2 regions of the Pseudoalteromonas sp. MelDa3 genome follow, and region 1 is predicted to be linked to the other one. Evidence: predicted binding sites of a transcription regulator. Region 1 holds the regulator's gene; the other holds the start of a gene.
The links. The regulator LexA, encoded in region 1, represses DNA repair genes until DNA is damaged. The targets are predictions, from matches to a motif close to TACTGTATNNNNATACAGTA.

Region 1 (7,687 bases):
TGGCAACCCAATTAAATACTTTTACTCCTGTAGGTACCGATATAAGCATGGTCGCGTACATAAAAAACAACTCGCCAGCGACCGGCATCCCAGTGGTAAACATATGATGAGCCCATACAATAAAGCTCAATAGTGCTATGGAGGATGTGGCGTATACCATTGAGGCATAGCCAAAAAGTTTTTTACGAGAAAAGGTAGGTACTATTGTAGATATAATGCCAAAGGCAGGAAGAATCATTATGTATACTTCGGGATGACCAAAAAACCAAAAAATGTGTTGGAACATCACCGGGTCGCCACCGCCTGCGGCATCAAAAAAGCTGGTCGCAAAATACTTATCGGTAAGTACCATAGTGACAGCCCCTGCAAGCACTGGCATTACCGCTATTAATAAAAAGGCAGTAATTAACCACGTCCATACAAATAAGGGCAACTTCATCCATGTCATGCCTGGGGCACGTAAGTTCACTATAGTTACAATCACATTGATTGCGCCCATTATTGAGCTAATCCCCATAATATGTACGGCAAATACAAACAATGCAGTATTGTCATTACTGTATGTTGTAGACAGTGGTGCATAAAAAGTCCAGCCAAATGCAGGACCCCCACCAGGCATAAATAACGATGCCAATAGGATTAAAAACGCAAACGGTAAAATCCAAAAGCTCCAGTTATTCATTCTTGGCAATGCCATATCTGGCGCGCCAATCATGAGTGGTATCATCCAGTTAGCAAGGCCTGTAAAGGCCGGCATAACCGCACCAAACACCATAATTAAACCATGCACTGTGGTCATTTGATTAAAAAAGTGAGGATCGACCAACTGTAAACCTGGTTGAAATAATTCAGCTCTGATCACCATGGCCATTCCACCACCAATTAAGAACATGGTCAGCGAAAAAATTAAATATAAACTACCTATATCTTTATGATTAGTTGTGTAAAGCCAGCGTTTAAAACCCTTAGCTGGGTGATGAGCATGATGAGCTTCATTGGCGTTAGGTTGTTCTACTATGCTACTCATTAGTTCGCCTCCACTTTGGCATCAAGTGCTGCCTGTATTTGACTCGGTTGAATAACATCACCCGTATCATTACCCCACGCATTACGTTTATAAGTAATAACCGCTGCTAATTGCTTTATAGATAACTGTTTGGCAAATGCTTGCATTGCCGTACCGGGTCGCCCATGGATAACTACATCAATGTGATCTTTTATATCGCCAAGCACTATAGGGCTGCCTTTAAGTGCAGGAAATACACCCGGTAACCCCATGCCAGTAGGCTGATGACATGCAGCACAATTGGCCATATATACTTGTTCGCCTAAAGTCATTAATTCTTCTTTTGGGAGGGTTTTATCAAGTAATGCGGCATCTGCTAATGCTGCTTTTTGTTTAGCTTGCTTTGCATCTGCAAGCCACGTTTTAAAATCAGCCTCAGATTTAGCGACCACCACAACGGGCATAAAGCCATGATCTTTACCACACAACTCAGCACATTGGCCTCGGTAAGTACCTTCTTCGTTTATGTTCGTCCATGTTTCGTTTATAAAGCCGGGATTCGCATCTTTTTTAACTGCAAAATCAGGTACCCACCAAGAGTGAATAACATCGTCAGAAGTCATTAAAAATCGTACTTTTTGATTTATTGGCAGTACGAGAGGTTTATCAACCTCAAGTAAGTAGTTAGGATTTTTATCTGCAAGATTCGCTATTTCATCTTGCGGGGTAGATAAAATAGAGTAGAACTCTACATCTTCACCCATATATTCATAATGCCATTTCCATTGCGAGCCTGTAATTTTAATAGTGAGATCAGCTTTGCTGGCATCTTCCATTGCAATTAGGGTTTTAGTGGCTGGTACTGCCATAGCAATTAAAATAACAAACGGGATTGCAGTCCAAAGTATTTCTACTTTAGTGCTTTCGTGAAATTGGGCAGGTACAGCCCCTTTAGATTTGCGGTGATGAATAAGTGCCCAAAACATAATTGCGAACACTATCACCCCAATCACACAACATATTATAAATATGGTCATGTGCAGCTGATATACATTATTGCTTATATCGGTTACGCCTTTGCGCATATTGTATTGGCTGTTTGCCAAAACTGGGTGCGAAAAAACACATAATATAAGCCACAAGGTAGAGGTCAGTTTACCCATGTGACGGCTCCTTTGATGCTATTGCGAATGCAAAGCGAAGAGGCATACGGCTTAAACGCCAATTCGTTATTTTTATTTTTTTAGTCAATCTCATTTAATATTGATTGGTTTTGCTGCGCCAACAACGTGTTTGTGTATATTGTGTGTTCTCAAAACTAAAAAGCTGTGAGTTATTATTAGCTCAGCACATTAATAATTAGCTAAAAAATGAACAACAAGCAAGTTTTAGTATAAAAAACAATCAGGTGATATTGAGTAATTAATAAAAAATCAGTAACCAACTAGGTAACAGGAAGTTCAAAAGATGAGCAAAACAAAGGGGTTTAACGCATTCGGAGGAGGAAAATATAAGTGCAAAAAAGTTTACAGCTTAAATTGTCAGTGAGCTATTTATGCCCTATTTTTAGTGCGAATTTAAAACAGGAAATGCGTACTAATTAGTACGCATTTATAAAACTGCTTGTTTAAAAGCTATTTTTAAAGTCACATCCAATCAGCGTTTCTTATAACGCCAACGGCTAAGCCTTCAATATTAAAAGACTCATTCTCAAGATCTACTTCAATAGATTCAAAATCGTCGTTTTCAGCATGAAGTAATACTTTACGACCCGCTTTCTCAAGACGTTTTACAGTTACGTCTTCGTCTAGGCGGGCAACAACAACTTGCCCGTTTTCAGCGGTTTGAGTACGATGTACAGCAAGTAAATCACCATCCATAATACCAATATCTTTCATGCTCATACCGTTAACGCGTAGTAAAAAATCTGCAGCCGGTTTAAACATTAATGGATCGATTTTGCAGTGACTTTCAACGTGCTCTTGCGCCAAAATAGGTGAACCAGCAGCAACACGCCCTATAAGCGGTAAACCTAATTGTTCTGGCTCTTCTTCTTCAATTAATTGAATACCACGGCTTGCACCTGGTTTCATTTTAATTGCGCCTTTTTTAGCAAGTGCTTTTAAATGTTCTTCAGCAGCATTGGCACTTTTAAAACCTAATGTTTGCGCTATTTCAGCACGTGTAGGAGGCATACCAGTGTCTTTAATAAAAACTTTAATTAGTTCGAGTATTTGAGCTTGGCGGTTCGTTAATGGTCGCATACAACTGGTTTTCCATACAGTACATTTAACTGTGAGTATATACAGTTAAATAAAAATCGCAAATTTAAATTAAGCCTTAAAATAGCCAAAGTAATTTCACTTGTGTACATTTTAGGGATATAACTAAAGCTAGGTTTATAAATGATTAAAAAAGCAAAGGAGTCATTATGAGTATTTGGTACCAGCCCATCACTTTAGAGCTGTGCAAGCAGTTAGAACAAGGCATTGATGGCCAAGGAACATTAATGAAAACCATGGGAATAGAAGTCACTGAAATTGGTGATGATTACTTAGTAGCCACTATGCCGGCAATTCCTGAGCATCATAACCCAATGGGAATGGTTCACGGCGGTGCTAACGTTGTACTTGCCGAAACAGTTGCCAGCTATGCAGCTAACTTTGTTGTCGATTTTACAAAATTTTACTGCGTGGGGCAGGAAATTAGCGCAAGTCATTTAAAAGCATCTCGCAACGGCACTTTAACAGCAACGGCAAGAGCGTTTCATATTGGCAAACGTAGTTCAGTGTGGGAAATAAAAATTACAAATAGCCGCAATGAGCTGTGCTGCGTATCAAAAATGACCGCAGCAGTCGTAGAGCGAAGGTAGTTACTTTTCGATTGGGTAAATTGTAATTTCCATACCCGCACCAATCGCAGATATACGTAGTAATGTATCTGCATCTAAGGCTTGATTAAAGCACTTAGGGGAAGTGCCTGATTCAAAACCAATATCAAACGTTCTACGTGAACAGCTTAACCATTGCTTTAGCGCGTTACGCGAACACGATTCAATAAGCTCACATATATGGTTTATTGCTTTGTCAGGCGTGTTTACTACACCTGTTGCTTCAATACGCGCTAATTGACGGTATTCGTCTTTGTCATAATGTAAAATCGTCGCGACTTTTTTCAAGTCTGCCACTAGCAAACTAATATCTTGCTTTGATTCAAGCTCAAGATCTACATTTAAAAATTGAATTTCCGACATCGTTTCGTATTTATCCTCTAATAATTTCATTGCAAACTTTAACGCAGTTTTACCGTTATACCAAATCAACTATGCTCTATTAACCACTTTATATAGATATTTCGCAGCTTTTAAGTATTTTTTAGCGTTTAAAGCTAGCTGGATATCAAACACTCAGCTCAATTAAACAAATAAGTCATGTTAGCAATTTAAGTGTAATCTTTTTTATTTTTAAATGATTACAGTAAGCTATAGTTTAAACTGCGACAAAATGTCGCAGTAACTAATCCCATTAATGTAATAAACTAGCCTCTAAAAATAATAAGACTAAAACATGAATAAAAAAATATTTAAGTATGCTCGCAAGTTACATAAATGGCTCGGTTATTTGCTCACATTACAAATTTTAGCTTGGCTATTAGGCGGTTTAGTCATGAGCGCTATTCCTCTTGATAAAGTTCATGGGGAGCATCTTGCAACACGTACTCTTAATAACCCATTTACGCAGGCTGATTATGTTGCCTCCCTTAACGATATTGCATCTCAGGTGGTTAATCCAACATAAATAATTTTTGAGAACTTTTTAACCACACCTATAATTACAGTAATAAATAAAGATGAACAGCAAAGCTTTAACGGTATAACAGGCCGGCCTTTTGAGCCGCCAACTAAAATACAAATTACCGCAAATGCTAAAGCACACTTACTTATTGATGCTCAAGTGACAAGCGCTGTACTGCTAAAGCAAGGTATGCGAGAAGTTGGATATAAAACCAATGTTTGGCAGGTACAATTTGACGACACATTTAACACAACACTGTATTTGTCAGAAAATAACGGTAAAGTTATCACCGTTCGCAGCACACTATGGCGAATTTTCGACTTTTTTTGGATGTTACATATTATGGATTACGATGAGCGAGAGGATTTTAATAATCCGCTGCTTATTAGTTTTGCAGCAACCAGCGTACTTTTTTGCCTAAGTGGAATATTACTACTTATGCAAAACATACGACTAAAACGATTTATCCGAATTAAAAGTAAGAATAAATCAAAGTAGTCATATTGGTTTTTAAGAACTAGCGCACTCTCACCAAAGAGTAAATAAGCCCTAGGAAGTACCCAAGGGCAGATTTTATTCCAAGTGTTTAAATCGACTCAAATGTCGCTTTAACATTTCGTTTTCGAAAATCAACTCATCACGCTCATCCAGCAATTGTAAAACTAAAGCTATTGCCGACCAATCTAACGAAAAGTCATGTTGAATACGGGCCGCTTTTTTAACTAAGGTCACTGCAGATACCGTAAATTGCCACTGCGTAACATGCTTCCCCTCAATTGGAACCGCAATATTGTGCTCAACTAGCTCATATAAAATTGCTTCGCTAATATCACTACTCAAACATAGCTCTTTGCTAGTAAGTAAATCATCTTTTTGTGTCACGATAATTTGCATTATGGCTTGCTCCAGTTATTACGGGGATCAAAGTGAGCTTTTTCGGCTAATTCTTCCCAAAGTTTTTTACTGGTATCATCAACAGATGTTGGATTAACAATTTTAAGCACAGCAAATAAATCACCTTTGGCTTTTTTACTCATTAATCCCTTACCTTTAATACGCAAGCGTTGACCAGACTGACTATTAGATGGAATAGTTAATTGGATTTTGCCTGCCAACGTAGGTAAATTTATTTTTGTACCAAGAGCCGCTTCCCATGGTGCAAGAGGGACGACTATATTTAGGTTATGACCTTCAACATCAAATAATGGGTGGGGCACTAAACTAATTTGTAAGTACAAGTCGCCATTTTGCCCGTTCGCTGACCCTAATCCGCCTTGCCCTTTTAGTCGAATTCGTTCGCCATTTACTGAACCTGCGGGAATTTTCACTTTAAGTGATTTTTTAATTTCAGAGACACGACCACTACTATCTCGCTGCGGTAACATAAACTCAACAGGCTTAACGGTATCAACTAAAGTCTCTTCAAGAAAAATCGGGAACTCTATTTCCACATCTTGTCCTTTTTGCGCGCGAGCGGCGTTACTTCTGCTCTGCCCGGAACGATTGAATCCACCGGCGCCGCCAAACATTGAATTAACAAAATCAGAAAACTCTTGATCGGTTTGAGGATCGCTTTGCTGATAATTACTTTGCGATGAGGCATTGTTACCACCATAATTACCTTGCTGTTGACGAGCACGATTTTGTTGATGACGACGTAACTCGTCGTATTTAGTGCGTTCTTCTTTGTTATGAATGACTTCGTAAGCTTCTGCTATTTCTTTAAACTTATCTTCTGCTTGAGGCTCTTTGCTTACATCTGGGTGATATTTTCTGGCTAATTTTTTATAAGCTACTTTAACCGCTTTATCGTCTGCATCAGGCGATATTCCGAGCACTGCATAATAATCAACAAATTTCATTTGCAATCCAAATCCCCATATTGAGTAAGCTTTAAGCATACTCCTTAACGTATAATCTTGTGTGGTTAAAATACGATAAATAGTAAGAAATAAATGAATAGTGAAAATAACTTTGAATAAAAAATTAATCGGACACTTTTTAGTAATATAAGTGCAGGCCTTAAGTTAACTTTATCTTTTATCTTCAAGGCTTTAAACTGCCTGTTCCTGTAGTTCACATTTGTGATGGATATGACTCGATTTATTCTGGCCTTACTGGCTTGTTGTGTGTGCGTTTCGGTATCAGCCGAACAATTTACCCGTTTTTCAACGGCTAAAAGACATTTAATTAAAACCCTCCCTGACAACGCCAAAAGTATTTACTGCGGTTGTGATATTAAAAAAGAAGGCAAAAAACTCATTCCTGATCCTTCTAACTGTGGTTACATTCCTCGAAATACACTTACCCGCTCAGGCAAAGTAAATGTACGAGCACTACGTATTGAATGGGAACACATTGTTCCGGCGTGGGAATTTGGTCATCAGCTACAATGTTGGCAAGATGGCGGACGTAAAAACTGCCGTAAAGTAAGTGCTAAATTTAGAAAAATGGAAGCCGATATAAATAACTTAGCGCCAGCTATTGGCGAAATTAATGCCGATCGCTCTAATTATCGTTTTGGCATGCTTAGCGAAAACGCCACACAATATGGTCGTTGCGAAGTAAAAGTAAACTTTAAGCAACGTGTAGTTGAACCGCCTGTCTATGCACGTAAACGTATAGCCGACACTTACGCTTACATGCAGAAAACATACGGTTTAAAAATCTCTGATAAACAGCAAAAGTTATTTAATGCGTGGAAAAAGCAAGCATTTGCAGATACAAGTAGTGCGAGCAAGCTCTAAGCTTTAACACTCATTTACATAAATCAAAGTTATAAATGTTGAATAAACGAGCGAGTGTTGTAATATTTTAAACAACTTATTTACAAAAAAGCCCTTAACTATGTTTAAAAATAATAAAACCTCGCTTGCCATTTTCACTG
Region 2 (7,687 bases), on a different contig from region 1:
TGATTGTAATAATCATCAGTTAATATATGCTTTATAACGGGTCTGCTTTATATATTTGCTAATAATTGATTTAATGAAAAAAAAGCATCCAAAAATTAAATGCAATTGCTATAATGGCATCAAATGGTATGACATGAAATGCCATTATCATTAAACCAAGGTAATTAGGAACGTAATGAAGAAAACATTCACGCTAAATCACGAGAAAATCAAATACCCTCGTATGGTTGATGCTGCAAAGCACGAAGTGAAAAAATATTTGAAAAGAGAGCGTAATAAAACGCTACCTGAAGATGCTGACTATTGGGCATTTGACTGTAAGTTTGGTAACACAGCTGAAGATGCGCAAGTTGTGCACGTAGCTGAATTAAGTAACCAAATTGGCGAAATTGAAAAGCAAGGTTTGACCTCTTTCTATGTAGAGATTTTAGCTCGACCTGCTCAACGTCAACAGTTAGATTTAGATGATGACGAATAACATTTAATTTAATTAAGTGTTCGAAGTTTTAAAATGAGCCCAAGTGGCTCATTTTTTGTTTTTATGTATTAAAGATTCACCATAAATCATTTTATTAGTAACTAATAAGTAGAGCTTTACTTTATTAACATTTGCATAACAAAATGTAGTGATATAGGGTGTGTTTAATAAAAAAAACAAAACAGTTGTACCATGCCGATAAATTACTCTGACCATCAATTAAAATTAAGCTTAAAGAACTCTAAGGTACTTGTCGTTGACGATCAGCTATTGAGCCTCATAGTATTGAAAAAAATATTATCAGAGCATTTTAGTGTAACAACAACGAGCTGTGGTAAGGATGCGATTGAAATTTGTAAACATAATCCGCCAGATATAATACTACTCGATATTAATATGGAAGGAATGAGTGGTATTGAAACATGTCTAAAATTAAAAAACATATCTGAAACACAAGATATTCCTGTTATTTTTGTTACCTCATCTGAAAATCAAGAAGAAGAGTGCTGGGAGGCCGGGGCTGTAGATTTTATAAAGAAACCAACTAACTCGGAAACTTTATATAGAAGGGTGCGCGCCCATATTACGATGAAACTGCAACATGACTTACTCAATCAAAAAGTATTTCTAGATGATTTAACAAAGGTATTCAATCGTCGTTATTTTGATGCGCATTTTTCTAAAATGGAACGAAGCGCTTTGCGAGAAAAAGTCGACTATGCGCTCTTACTCATCGATATAGATTACTTTAAGCAATACAACGATCTTTATGGTCATGTGCAAGGTGATACGGTTTTAAACCTTGTTGCACAAACTATTACTAATAGTTTGCAAAGGCCAACCGATTTTGTTGCGCGTTACGGCGGCGAAGAGTTTGTAGTTGTCCTACCGCATACAAGCATTGAAGGTGCAATTTGTGTTGCTGATAAAATTAAACAAAATGTGGTCGATTTAGGAATATTACACAGATATTCAGAATATGACTTTGTGACTATTAGTATTGGCGGTGCAACCCTACAACCATATGTAAATAACAAAAACACGTTGCAGATCGCAGATGAAAAAATGTATGAGTCCAAAATGCAAGGTCGTAATCAAGTGTGTTTTTAAGTTTAGCTAGCTAATAAATCACTCTGCCACTTAAAAACACCTTGTAGGTAATAAATATTAAATAAGATTATTTATTACACGCTATGACATTTTTTGTACTTTTTCTTGCTACCACATGGGCAGTCATCATTTCTGCCCACTTTAATATCTTCAACAGGATATATAGTGCCATCTAAATAACGCCATTGAGTGCTTTCTTTAATAAACTGCGATTTTTCGTGAAGCTCACAAAATAAGTTTTGATAAAAATATTGGGCTTTAAATTCTACAGTGCCGGTATCGCCATCATGGCTTGACCCAATTACATCAAGATTTATAAATCGACAGCTGTTAGCAAAATCATTGATTTCTTTAACCGGATTTTCAGCTTGTTTTTCTTTTGCGTAGGTTTGATAAACATATTCTGCATTTTTAATAACATAAGCACTGAATCGTGAGCGCATAAGTTGTTCAGGAGAGTCAGCTTGCTTAACAGATAAGTGAAGCGGCTCGCAGCAATAGGCATAATTGTGCCCACTGCTGCAAAAACATAATGTGGTATTGAGTGAAGTCATAATAATAATACAAAGTCTAAAACATTAGTTTAACAAGCTTATTGGGCGAGTGATATCTCTGTTGTTTGAGACTTTTTAGTAAAACAGTATAGTTTTGTATTCGTTTTACTTAAATCGAACGATAGATTCGTAAGTAGTTGGTTATTAACTATATCGGTCCAGGTAATTACCGCTGCAAAGTTTCCGTTATGTAATGCAGAATTTAATACATACTCTAAATTTACTAGGTGCTTTTGTCTAATAACAAGTAATTTACTTGTATCAATAGAGCATGAGTCAAGTAAAGCTTTGCTAGGTACATGATCTGGAGCAATTAGTAACGTCCATGCATTAGAGCTATTGTATTGGTGTAATACTTTTAAAAGCTCAAAGGTCGCTGAAATTTCATCTTCAATTTGAATCAAATTCACGCAATCGCTTTGCTCATCTTGTTGGTAACTTTTAACTGTTCTTACGGTAATAGGCTGTAACATAATTTCACTCACTGGGTTTTTATACAGTATTCATATACAGTAGTTTATACAGTGCTTTCGTGCAAGCCTTTTATGCTATTTATTTGTACAGTTATTCAGCTTTTGATCATTGTTTTTATTTTTTTAATTTATAATTCTTTATTAATCAGGTTGTTATAGGGTTGTTTTTGAGAAGGTATTCTAAAAATAAATTTTTGAGCAGTGTCTTCATTTTGGGGTTTTATACTGTATAGGATTATCTTTGTAACCATATACAGTATTTTTTACACTGCATACAGTACTTCTGCCATAGCTAGCTTATGTGTTTTCACTCGTGCGAGGGATCATATGAGAAAACTGGAGTTGGTGGATTTGTTCGTACAAACTTGCCGCATAACATTGAGCATCTTTAAATCGCTTAGTTTCGATATGTTTGCGTATATCTGTAACCGCTGCAGTGGCAGGGGCGTACCCTTGGCTACTTGCTAAGCTTAACCAAGCTACAGCATGAAATACACTTTGTGGCACGCCTTCACCTTTCACAAAAAATAAACCTAAATAAAACTGTGCTCTATGGTTTCCCGCCATTGCAGCAAGTCGCATCCATTTTGCAGCCAATGGAGCTTGATTATTTTTTAAATAATATAGGGCTTTATTTAACGTACTTTGCTCATCTTTTTTATTATCAACGGGCACAGAGGTATTTTCGGGTTGAGTAACAAAACCTAAAATATTATCTAGCTGTTGCTCTAAGTCTTGCTCACAAGGTGTTGTTTTAAGCATATTGGTTCATTTATTATTTTAACTACTTTAACAGTTTAGTATATAGCAAGGTAAAATGTCCTGTAAAAGATAATTTTTATGTTAAAATCTCGCCACTTTTTACTATCACAAGTTTATTATGTTCGAAGCCTTATTTAAACTGAGCGAAAATAATTCAACAGTTAAACGCGAATGCGTTGCTGGCCTAACTACCTTTATAACTATGGTATACATTGTATTTGTAAACCCGGCTATGCTCGCAGAGGCTGGGATGGATCAAGGGGCTGCATTTGTAGCGACATGTATAGCAGCTGCGATAGGCTGTTTTATAATGGGTTTATGGGCTAACTATCCATTAGCATTAGCGCCTGGTATGGGACTAAATGCCTTTTTTACGTATGGTGTCGTATTAGGAATGGGTTATACCTGGCAAGCCGCGTTAGGGGCTGTATTTATGTCGGGTTGTATATTTTTGTTTTTAAGCTTATTTAAAGTCAGAGAGTGGATTATTAATGCCATACCTCTGGTGCTCAAGCGAGCAATCGCAACGGGTATAGGTGCTTTTTTAGCATTAATTGCCCTTAAAAATGCAGGCATTATTGTCTCAAGCCCGGCAACATTAGTACAGTTGGGCGACATTACTTCTCCAGGACCGTTATTGGCTATATTAAGCTTTTTTGTAATTGCAGCGCTTTTATATCGCGACTTTAAAAGTGGCGTGCTTATTAGTATTTTATTAGTGACTGGCATTGCTCTAAGTTTTGGGCTTGTTGAATATCACGGTGTTATGGCTATGCCACCATCAATAATGCCTACTTTTATGCAGCTAGATTTTGCAGCCGCTTTTGATATATCAATGATGAGTGTTATTTTTGCTTTCTTGTTTGTCGATCTTTTTGATACTTCGGGTACATTAGTTGCGGTAACTCAAAAAGCAGGTTTAGCTGATGAAAAAGGTAACATGCCTCGTTTAGGGCGCGCATTAAGTGCTGACAGCTCAGCAACAATTGCAGGTGCGATGCTAGGTACGTCTACGACTACATCGTATATAGAATCGGTTGCTGGTGTATCTGTTGGCGGACGTACTGGCTTAACAGCTGTAGTTGTAGGCATTTGCTTTTTACTAATGATGTTTTTTGCACCGCTTGCACAAATGGTACCGGCTTATGCTACGGCAGGCGCTATTTTATATGTCGCTGTTCTGATGCTGCAAAATTTAAAGTTTGTAAACTGGGATGATATGACCGATGCAATTCCTGTTACTGTGGTATTACTAATGACACCATTAACGTTTTCGATTGCGCACGGTATTGCACTTGGTTTTATATCTTATACGGCGGTTAAAGTCTTGTGCGGCAAGCAAGATCAAGTCAGTATTAGTGTTTGGATATTAACAGCCTTGTTTGTTTTCAAGTTTGCATTTTTGTCTTAATAGCTAACAAAAAAGCCTGCACAAATTTTAATTTGTGCAGGCTTTTTTAATGCTTTTATAAAAGCACTACCATTTCTTTTTAGGAGCAAACAGTATATCTAAGTCGTCTTGCTCTTCTTCTGTTTTCTTTTTAAGTGCGCTTGCATTAGAAGCTCGCAGTTCAACACTAATTGCTTCTAAGTAACCCTCAACTTCTAGCCGTTTTGTTGTTACGTATTCGTCAGAGTAGGTAACTGCGCTGAGTGTTGCCTGCGCTTTTTCAAAGTACTGTCTTGCAGAGCCAACCATACTGGCTGAGCGGGCAGATAGGCCACGTTTTATTTGGCTTTCAATATTAATACGCAGTTGTAGTTTTTCGAGACGTTTATCTTCTAAAACAAAGACTTGGCTATCAATACGACCTTTGCTGTGTTCAGAGCGTAAAATTGAGCGTAATTTTTTAATGCCTTGAATTAGGCCTACAAGTTGTTTGTCATTACTCGGTAGCGTTAAAGCTTCACTGCTATTATCTTGAACTGGATTAGATAAGTGCGTTTTTGCTTCACTTAAGCGGCTTTTAAGTGCTTTAGATGTTTGCGAGTTAGTAACCATTGTATTTAAGGCTTCGTAAATACGGCGCTGTAATGTACGAATTAGATTTTCAGAAAGGGGGATGTTAGCACTATTCATTAGTGCCTCTTCTGTTTCTTCTATTATAGCTTTTTGTTTTGTAAGCTCTTTACGGCGTTCTGCCTCTTGTTTTTCTTTGTGTTGTTGTACAGCACTTACCCAAAGTGCAATCACAATCAATGCAACTATAAGCACTATTATAATAGAAACGATCATGGTGTAATTCTCGGATATATAACCTAATTATTTAATCTTACATTAAATATACGTTAACAGGGTAGCTTTGCGCCGATTAACTTAAAAAATATACCAAAAAATTGATAGGTTGAGCTCTTTATAAACTGCAGTAAGCCTAAGGGCTTATAAACTAAAGCTGAATAATCATCGCTACCTGAAGCATATTTATTATGCTAGCCTTGAGCTCTAATCAGATAATTGCACACCTAAAGACCTAAAGTGCTATTTTACGTAAATAACACTTGGTTTTAAGCGGTATTGCCTTTATAAATAATATGAATAATAACGTTAAAATTTGCAGCCATGAAATTACAACAACTCAGATACATCGTAGAAGTACAAAATCATAAATTAAATGTTTCAGCGACTGCTGAGAGTTTATTTACCTCGCAGCCAGGAATTTCTAAACAAGTACGCATGTTAGAAGATGAGTTGGGTGTGCAAATTTTTGGTCGCAGTGGTAAGCATTTAACGCATGTAACCGGTGCCGGCGAAGATATTATTAATATTTCTCGTGAAATACTCTCTAAAGTAGAAGGTATTAAAGCCGTTGCTAATGAGCATACGCTACCTGATCAAGGTAAGTTAAATATTGCTACAACACATACCCAAGCTCGTTATGCTTTGCCTAACGTAATTCAAGGGTTTATGAAAAAATACCCTGCGGTATCGCTTCATATGCACCAAGGTACTCCACAGCAAATATCGGATGCTGCAGCACGCGGTGATGCCGATTTTGCTATTGCAACAGAAGCACTGCATTTGTATTCAGATTTAGTTATGCTGCCTTGCTACCATTGGAATCGCAGTATTGTTGTCGCTAAAGACCATCCGTTGGCTAAAAAGGCAAATAGTTTAACCGTTGCTGATATTGCTCAATATCCACTCATTACATATGTATTTGGTTTTACGGGCCGCTCAGAGTTAGATAAAGCGTTTAGCGCACACGGGCTTGAACCACACATTGTATTTACCGCAACCGATGCTGATGTTATAAAAACATACGTACGACTGGGTTTAGGAGTTGGTGTTGTTGCTTCAATGGCGATAGATCAAGTAAGCGATACCGATTTAGTGTGTATTGATGCAAGCCACTTATTTGAAGCTAGTACGACCAAGATTGGTTTTAGAAAGGGCAGCTTTTTACGTACTTATATGTATGATTTTATCGAACGTTTTGCACCGCACTTAACTAAAGAGCGAGTAGAGCGAGCAAGCTTATTACGTAACCAAGATGACGTAGATAAGTTATTTGCAGATATAGAGTTACCCGTTAAATAATGTCACTACATTAAACGAATAATAAAAAAGCCGCCTATTTTAAAAATAGGCGGCTTTTTCTTTTTATAGCGAGCTGATTAACATTCGATAATATTAACAGCCAATCCACCGCGAGCGGTTTCTTTATATTTAGTTTTCATATCGTTACCAGTTTCAAGCATGGTTTTAATCACTTTATCAAGCGATACCTTTTGCTCGCCACTGCCACGTATAGCTAAACGTGAAGCGTTAATTGCTTTAATAGCGCCCATTGCATTACGTTCAATACACGGTACTTGTACTAAGCCACCAACAGGGTCGCACGTTAGGCCTAAATTATGTTCCATACCAATTTCTGCTGCGTTTTCTACTTGCACAACATTGCCACCAACAATTTCTGTTAATGCGCCTGCAGCCATAGAGCACGCAACGCCCACTTCACCTTGGCAACCTACTTCGGCACCCGATATAGAGGCATTCTTTTTATATAAAATACCAATAGCAGCAGCGGTTAATAAATAACGCGTGGCTATATCGCGGTCTACTTCTTTCACAAATGTGTGATAGTACATAAGCACAGCCGGTAAAATACCCGCAGCACCATTAGTTGGTGCGGTAACTACACGGCCACCTGCCGCATTTTCTTCGTTTACGGCAAGGGCAAATAAATCAACCCAGTCCATTGCACGAAGCGGGTCGTTACTGACCTCTATATTTAGTTTTAAGTATAAGCTGGGCGCACGGCGTTTTACTTTTAAGCCGCCAGGTAAAATACCTTCGGTGCGCATACCAC

Region 2: CXF89_RS19645 (SulA-like leucine-rich domain-containing protein) is a predicted target of LexA. The motif match lies at 2,638-2,657, and genes of this name have one in related genera.

The regions. Positions count from the first base shown of each region.
Region 1 is NZ_PJBR01000089.1:8,724-16,410, forward strand. It holds gene ctaD (cytochrome c oxidase subunit I) at 1-1,027, opposite strand, end outside; gene coxB (cytochrome c oxidase subunit II) at 1,027-2,169, opposite strand; gene lexA (transcriptional repressor LexA) at 2,653-3,270, opposite strand; gene CXF89_RS15125 (PaaI family thioesterase) at 3,438-3,878, shown strand; gene CXF89_RS15130 (hypothetical protein) at 3,879-4,259, opposite strand; partial or broken gene CXF89_RS15135 (hypothetical protein) at 4,573-5,298, shown strand; gene CXF89_RS15140 (chaperone modulator CbpM) at 5,374-5,694, opposite strand; gene CXF89_RS15145 (DnaJ C-terminal domain-containing protein) at 5,694-6,662, opposite strand; gene CXF89_RS15150 (endonuclease) at 6,894-7,547, shown strand; gene CXF89_RS15155 (S41 family peptidase) at 7,648-7,687, shown strand, end outside.
Region 2 is NZ_PJBR01000231.1:906-8,592, forward strand. It holds gene CXF89_RS19630 (DUF6172 family protein) at 176-478, shown strand; gene CXF89_RS19635 (diguanylate cyclase) at 671-1,588, shown strand; gene CXF89_RS19640 (YchJ family protein) at 1,663-2,142, opposite strand; gene CXF89_RS19645 (SulA-like leucine-rich domain-containing protein) at 2,181-2,615, opposite strand; gene CXF89_RS19650 (tetratricopeptide repeat protein) at 2,913-3,377, opposite strand; gene CXF89_RS19655 (NCS2 family permease) at 3,496-4,788, shown strand; gene CXF89_RS19660 (hypothetical protein) at 4,855-5,613, opposite strand; gene cysB (HTH-type transcriptional regulator CysB) at 5,938-6,915, shown strand; gene CXF89_RS19670 (L-serine ammonia-lyase) at 6,993-7,687, opposite strand, start outside.